2 regions of the Arcicella gelida genome follow, and region 1 is predicted to be linked to the other one. Evidence: riboswitches for the same ligand, from Rfam matches in the RefSeq annotation. Region 1 holds a riboswitch; the other holds the start of a gene.
The links. A riboswitch is a leader RNA that binds a small molecule or an ion and turns the genes downstream of it on or off. The one in region 1 is predicted to bind thiamine pyrophosphate.
Positions count from the first base shown of each region.

Region 2: linked by a shared signal. The riboswitch ahead of thiS (sulfur carrier protein ThiS) and the one ahead of VB776_RS14790 (TonB-dependent receptor) in region 1 are both predicted to bind thiamine pyrophosphate.

Region 1 is NZ_JAYGIL010000018.1:80,805-84,023, forward strand. Features, by position in the region: gene VB776_RS14790 (TonB-dependent receptor) at 1-1,215, opposite strand, end outside; TPP riboswitch at 1,324-1,420, opposite strand; gene VB776_RS14795 (Wzz/FepE/Etk N-terminal domain-containing protein) at 1,605-2,666, opposite strand; gene VB776_RS14800 (SLBB domain-containing protein) at 2,676-3,219, opposite strand, start outside.
Region 2 is NZ_JAYGIL010000011.1:38,012-41,230, reverse strand. Features, by position in the region: gene thiC (phosphomethylpyrimidine synthase ThiC) at 1-1,650, opposite strand, end outside; gene thiS (sulfur carrier protein ThiS) at 1,668-1,871, opposite strand; TPP riboswitch at 2,117-2,213, opposite strand; gene VB776_RS10620 (AraC family transcriptional regulator) at 2,523-3,219, shown strand, end outside.

The DNA.
Region 1 (3,219 bases):
AGTATAATGGAAATTCAAATTGAATGTCCAAGCAGTTGACAAAGTATGTGAAGAAAGCAATTGATAGTGGTCTTGCTGATAATTATCCGTTTGGTTTGGATAAGTATATAAATTGAAAGTACGATTTATCGGTAAAGTAGCTTCTGATACACCTTCCCAAGCTTGATATGTTTTTTCTTTTCCTGAGAAAACATTCAAACGAACAAAAGATTTTTTTCCGAAATAAGCACCAGAAAGGTAAAATGATTTTAAATCAGAACTAGCTCTATCGACATAACCATCTGAAGTTACTTTCGACAAACGTGCATCAAAAGTAAACTTATCATTTACCAAACCAGAACCTACTAAAATAGTATTTTTTAAAGTATTGAATGAGCCATAAGCAGAATTGATTTCGGCATAAGCCTGTTTCCTGAATTCGTTCGTTGAAATATTGATAGATGCTCCAAAAGCACCTGCACCGTTGGTAGAAGTACCAACTCCACGCTGTACTTGGATTGAACTTACCGAACTAGCCAAATCAGGAGTATTTATCCAAAAAGTACCTTGAGATTCTGCATCGTTCAACGGAATACCATTAATTGTCACATTGATTCTTGTAGCATCAGTTCCTCTGATTCTAACACCAGTATAACCCACACCAGCTCCAGCATCTGAAGTAGAAACTAATGATGGCGTAAAGTTTAATAATTGAGGAATATCTTGACCAAGATTTTGTTTCTGAATATCTTCTTTAGAAACATCCGTAAAGGCAATTGCCGATTTTGCATTGGCTCTAGTCGCATTTACAACTACTTCATCTGCTGCAAAAGTAGATTTGCTGAGTTCAAACTTAAAAGAAATATCTTTCTGTAAATCAATTACTTGTACTTTTTTTTCGTAACCAACGAAACTTACTTTCAAAGTATAATTGCCTTTTTTTACATTTTTGAGAGTAAAAATACCTTGTGCGTTACTTTGCGTTCCTCTTACTGCATTCACTAAAACAACATTTGCACTAGCCAAAGGTTTATTACTTTCGGCATCAAGAATTTTACCAGAAATTGTATATTGAGCGTATGATTTGGTAGAGAAAAAAAGTACTAAAACAAACAAATTTGAATATTTTAAAATAGCAAAATGGTGATTCTTTGAAGGAAGAATCATGGCAACGAAATGCTTGAGAATTACTGTTTGAGTAAACAGATTTCTCAGATTAGTCGTTAAATTTTTCATTTTTGAAAAGATTAACAACAGGCAAAGGAGTCAAATCCCGTTAGATTTAACAATGTGAAACCCTATGTAATTGATTGATTTTAAATCTGTTTACATCATAATGATGCAAAACCAAATTTACAAAATCCCTTCGACGGAATTACCCGCATCAGGTTCAGTGGGTATAATCTCAGCCCGTTATATTAAGGCACCCCTTTTTGTGATTGTAGCACAAAGGTATAACGAAAATTGATAAATTGTTTTTTTTATTTTGGAGACTTGAGGATTTTGGACTCAAGGACTTTAGGCACAAGATACAAGAAGCAAGAATTTTGATTTTAGATTGTAGAATTTATGGGCTTTGGGATTTGAGGATATGCAATTTTATTTTTAGTTTAAGAAACAAATGCTCAAGCCTCAGAGGTTTCATAAAAGTGAAAATTCCTAACCGTAATACCTACAACTGAACTGACGAAACCCAATAAAGCAAAACTTAGAATAATCATTCCTCTCGATGGACTACTTTTCTTCACAGGTACTTGTGCGGGTTCTAAGACTTTAAAAACGGGGGTTTCTCTATGAATCCTTATCTTGGTTTCTTCCAATTCCGTAGCTAATTGCGTGTATAGATTATAAGCCAATTCTACTTCATGTTGTAATTTTTTGCCTTCATCTTTGGCGATATTCAAGAATAAATTCCTGTTCATATCCTGATAATGTGAGTAAGCAAAAAGGGCATTTTCATAATGTTTTTGAGCTTCATTGATTCGTGAGGATAAGAAATCTATGTCTTTTTGCGTTTTTTCTGTTCGGTACTGAATCACATAATTCAGTAGATAATCTTGCGTAAATTTGGCAAGCGTGGCGGCAATTACGGGGTCTTGCATTTTTACAGACATGGTAATAACCCCCGTTTTTTTATCTAAAGATGTCACAACTCTTTTATGCAACTCTCGGATTTGCAAATCTTCTTCTTTATTCAAATGAATCAATTCTGGAGTAATTGTCGGTTTATTTAAGCCCTTGAATTCACCTTTATTGGATTCTCCAACGAGTTTTACAAGAATTTCCTTTTTTCTACATTCTTTTAAATATTCTGAAACAAGCATTTCTCGTTGGTGTTGAATCGAGAAAACTTTTAAATGAAGCAACTGCATCAAAAAAGGCGTACTCTGCAAAATATTTGGATATAAATCTGGACGAACGGCTTCGGTTGAACCAAAACTACTAAGGTCAACGCCAGCGAGTCCAGCCAAAGATTTAAAATTATTCATACTTTCAGTTCCTTCTTTGATTTCCAATTCAGGTAAAATCTGCACTTGCGAAGTATATTCATTTGGAATATTATAGGCTATCAAAATGCCTATGCAAGTAAATAATGTACTAAAAATGAATATTTTCCATTTCTTCTGAAGTATTAAATGAAGCAAAGGAAGTAGCTTAAAATTGTTAAAAACAGGCTTAGTATTCATGATATAGATTTATTTTAAGTTGTTGCTGATATTAACCAACAAATAGGAAACCGAAGTAATTGCTCCCACTAAAGCGATGCGTTCGCCAGTAGAAAGCTTGTGAATATTTTCATTTTGTTGGCTTGGAACAATAATTTCTGCTCCTTGTTCAACTTTTGGATAAGTATGAAAAAACAAAAAACTTCTGATTTTATCCGAAATACCATTGGCGTATTTTATGTACAATTTCCGTTTGTTGGCTTTTTCCGTGAAACCTCCAGCTTGTCGGATATAATCTTTTACTTTGAGTTTCTTTCGAAAAGTAACTGCAACAGGATTCAAGAATTCTCCAGATAATTTTATGGTTTCTAAGGCTCTTGGGATTTCAAGAAAATCACCATTGAGTAATAAAAGGTTGTCCGAACTGTTGGGATTTTGTAAAATATAAGCCAAATCAATTGCCAAAACTGAACTATCTCGCATAAATTTAGCTCCTTTTGGAAAAGCTTCTTTTTTCAAACCTCCAGCTAAATGAATCAAATCTGTAATTCGTTGCGTTTTATCTTTTATCGTG
Region 2 (3,219 bases), on a different contig from region 1:
AGTATCTGGGTCGAGCGATAAATTGAATTGATCTTCCCAACGGAATTCAAAACGAGCTTTACTCAAAGCATTATCACGAATTTGCGCACCATAATGTCCTTTGGCAAGGTCTGCAGCATGTGCAGCGATTTTATAAGTAATCACTCCTACTTTTACATCTTCCTTATTCGGCAAACCTAAATGTTCTTTTGGCGTTACGTAACAAAGCATCGCACAGCCAAACCAGCCAATCATAGCTGCACCGATTCCCGAAGTAATATGGTCATAAGCTGGAGCAATGTCGGTCGTCAATGGACCAAGTGTGTAGAAAGGTGCTTCGTGGCATTCTTTCAATTGCTTGTCCATATTTTCCTTAATCAAGTGCATTGGCACGTGACCCGGCCCTTCGATGATGGTTTGCACATCATGTTTCCAAGCGATTTTGGTCAATTCTCCTAAAGTTTCCAATTCAGCAAATTGGGCAGCATCGTTGGCATCGGCAATACTTCCAGGACGAAGTCCATCGCCCAAAGAAAAAGCGACATCATAGGCTTTCATGATTTCACAGATTTCTTCAAAATGTGTATAAAGGAAATTCTCTTTATGATGTGCCAAACACCATTTTGCCATGATACTTCCTCCACGAGACACAATGCCCGTTACTCTTTTTGCTGTCATCGGCACGTATCTCAATAAAACTCCTGCATGAATCGTGAAGTAATCAACGCCTTGTTCTGCTTGTTCAATTAAAGTATCTCTGAAAATCTCCCAAGTTAAATCTTCGGCTTTCCCTCCTACTTTTTCTAAAGCTTGATAAATCGGTACTGTTCCAATGGGAACGGGAGAATTTCTAATAATCCATTCACGAGTTTCATGAATATTTTTCCCTGTCGATAAATCCATGATGGTATCTGCTCCCCAGCGACAAGCCCAAACGGTTTTTTCTACTTCTTCTTCAATGTTCGACGAAACCGCAGAATTACCAATATTAGCATTTACTTTTACTAAAAAGTTACGACCAATAATCATCGGTTCACTTTCTGGATGATTGATATTACTGGGAATTACCGCCCTGCCCATCGCTACTTCCGAACGTACAAACTCTGGCGTTATTAAACCTTTTGGCGTATTTGCTCCAAAACTATGTCCTTCGTGCTGATGACCAATTGATTTCAAAGCATCAATTTTCTGGTTTTCACGAATGGCGATATACTCCATTTCTGGCGTAATGATGCCTTTTTGGGCATAATGCAATTGCGAAACATTTTGTCCTGATTTCGCTCTTAATGGTTTCTTCAAATGTTCAAAACGAAGTGAATCCAAAGCTGGATTTGCCAAACGCTCAAGACCATAATTAGAAGTAATTGAATCTAATTCTTCCACATCGCCACGATTTACAATCCACGATTGACGCAATCTGGGTAAGCCTTTTCTTACATCAATGTCAATGTTTGGGTCTGTAAAAGGCCCACTTGTATCGTAAACCGTTACAGGTGCATTTTTGGAAATTGCTTTACCATTCACCAAAGTATCTGACAAAGAAATTTCACGCATGGCTACTTGAATATCATGGATTTGCCCTTGTACATATACTTTTTGGGATGCAGGAAATGCTGCTCGACTGATGGTTTCAGTCTGAGGTGTTTTTTCAGTTTTCTTTGTGTTTTTCATTAGTTTTTTCTGAAACCTCAACCGCCTTGTGTAGCACGAATCAACATTAATCTATCATTATTTTGAAGAAGGGTTTCAGTCCAAAGTACACGAGGAATCACTTCTTCGTTGATGGCAACGGCAAGTCCACGTATTTCTGTAATTTGCTGAATTTCAAATATTTTGATTAATGTAGGAGTATCTGAAAACTCCAAAATTTCGTCATTTACAAAGACAGTCATTAGTTTTATGTTAAGATTTAAAAACAAATGAACCTTAGAGAAGACCTAAAAAATGAAGTAATTTGATGAGGGAATAATTGGCTCTGAAAGCAAAAAATAAAGCTCAAGTTTAGTTGTACACCTAAACAGGAATCTATTTTACGCAATAGTAAACAGCCCAGAATTGATGGACGTTTCCTTTTGAAAGCACAATCAAGAAAAGCAGTGTGATTTTAAAAACGATAATAAAATCGTATCTGAAATGAAATTTCTGCCTTACTTTTTCCTACGCAGCAATTACGCCGTTCAGGTTTTGAGGGTATAATCTCAGCCCGTTGTATTAAGGCACCCCTAAAGTTTGACACAAATGTAAAATGAAATTTGAATTCAGTGCAAATTATATTGGTTTTTTTTCAATTTAGTTTTAGTAAGACATCATTATAATACCAAACAAAATATGGCTAATAATAATACAAATTCAACTTAAATTATCAAATACTCGAAAAGGTACGGTTACTTAAAACTTAGAAAATACACTTAATTACTGTATTTTACCATAAAATCTATTGAAATACTAATAATAAATTGCATATTTACTCTTAATCAGCTTCATTTAAGCTATGATACTTTATCAACATAAGCATTTGTATTAATTTAACTAAATTAAATTGTATGTCGAAAATTTATCGTGAGATAACTCCACTCACTGCAAATGATTGCTTCATGGTTTTTGCTAGAACAAAGAATAAATTTGACTTTCCATTGCATTATCATGAAGAGTTTGAGTTAAATTTTATTGAAAATGCTGAAGGTGTGAAAAGAGTAATTGGTGACCACAACGAAGTAATTTCAACCTTAGAATTGGTTTTGGTAGGTTCAAATTTGCCACATGGTTGGTTTTCACAAGAATCTGAAATGGAGAATATACATGAAATTACGATACAATTTCACAAAGATTTATTTGATGAAAAATTCTTAAAAAGAAATCAGATGAGTTTTATTCGCTCGATGCTTGAACGTTCGGCTAGAGGCATTTCATTTTCACAAGAAACCATTCAGGCTATTAAACCTCGCTTAATAGGACTCACACAAACCAATGGTTTTTGCTCCGTAATGGAATTGATGTCTATTTTGCATGATTTGTCAGTTTCAAGAAATATGAAAACCTTAACAACACAGACCTTTTCAAATGAAACTGTAACTTACGATAGCCGAAGAATTGAAAAGGCTTTTGTATATATGAGACACAATTATGATAAAGATATTTCACTTGAAGATATTTCCAAAATCGTAAATATGACAGTCGTAAGTTTTAGTAGATTTATCAAAAAAAGAACTGGAAAAACATTTATTGACAGCTTAAATGATA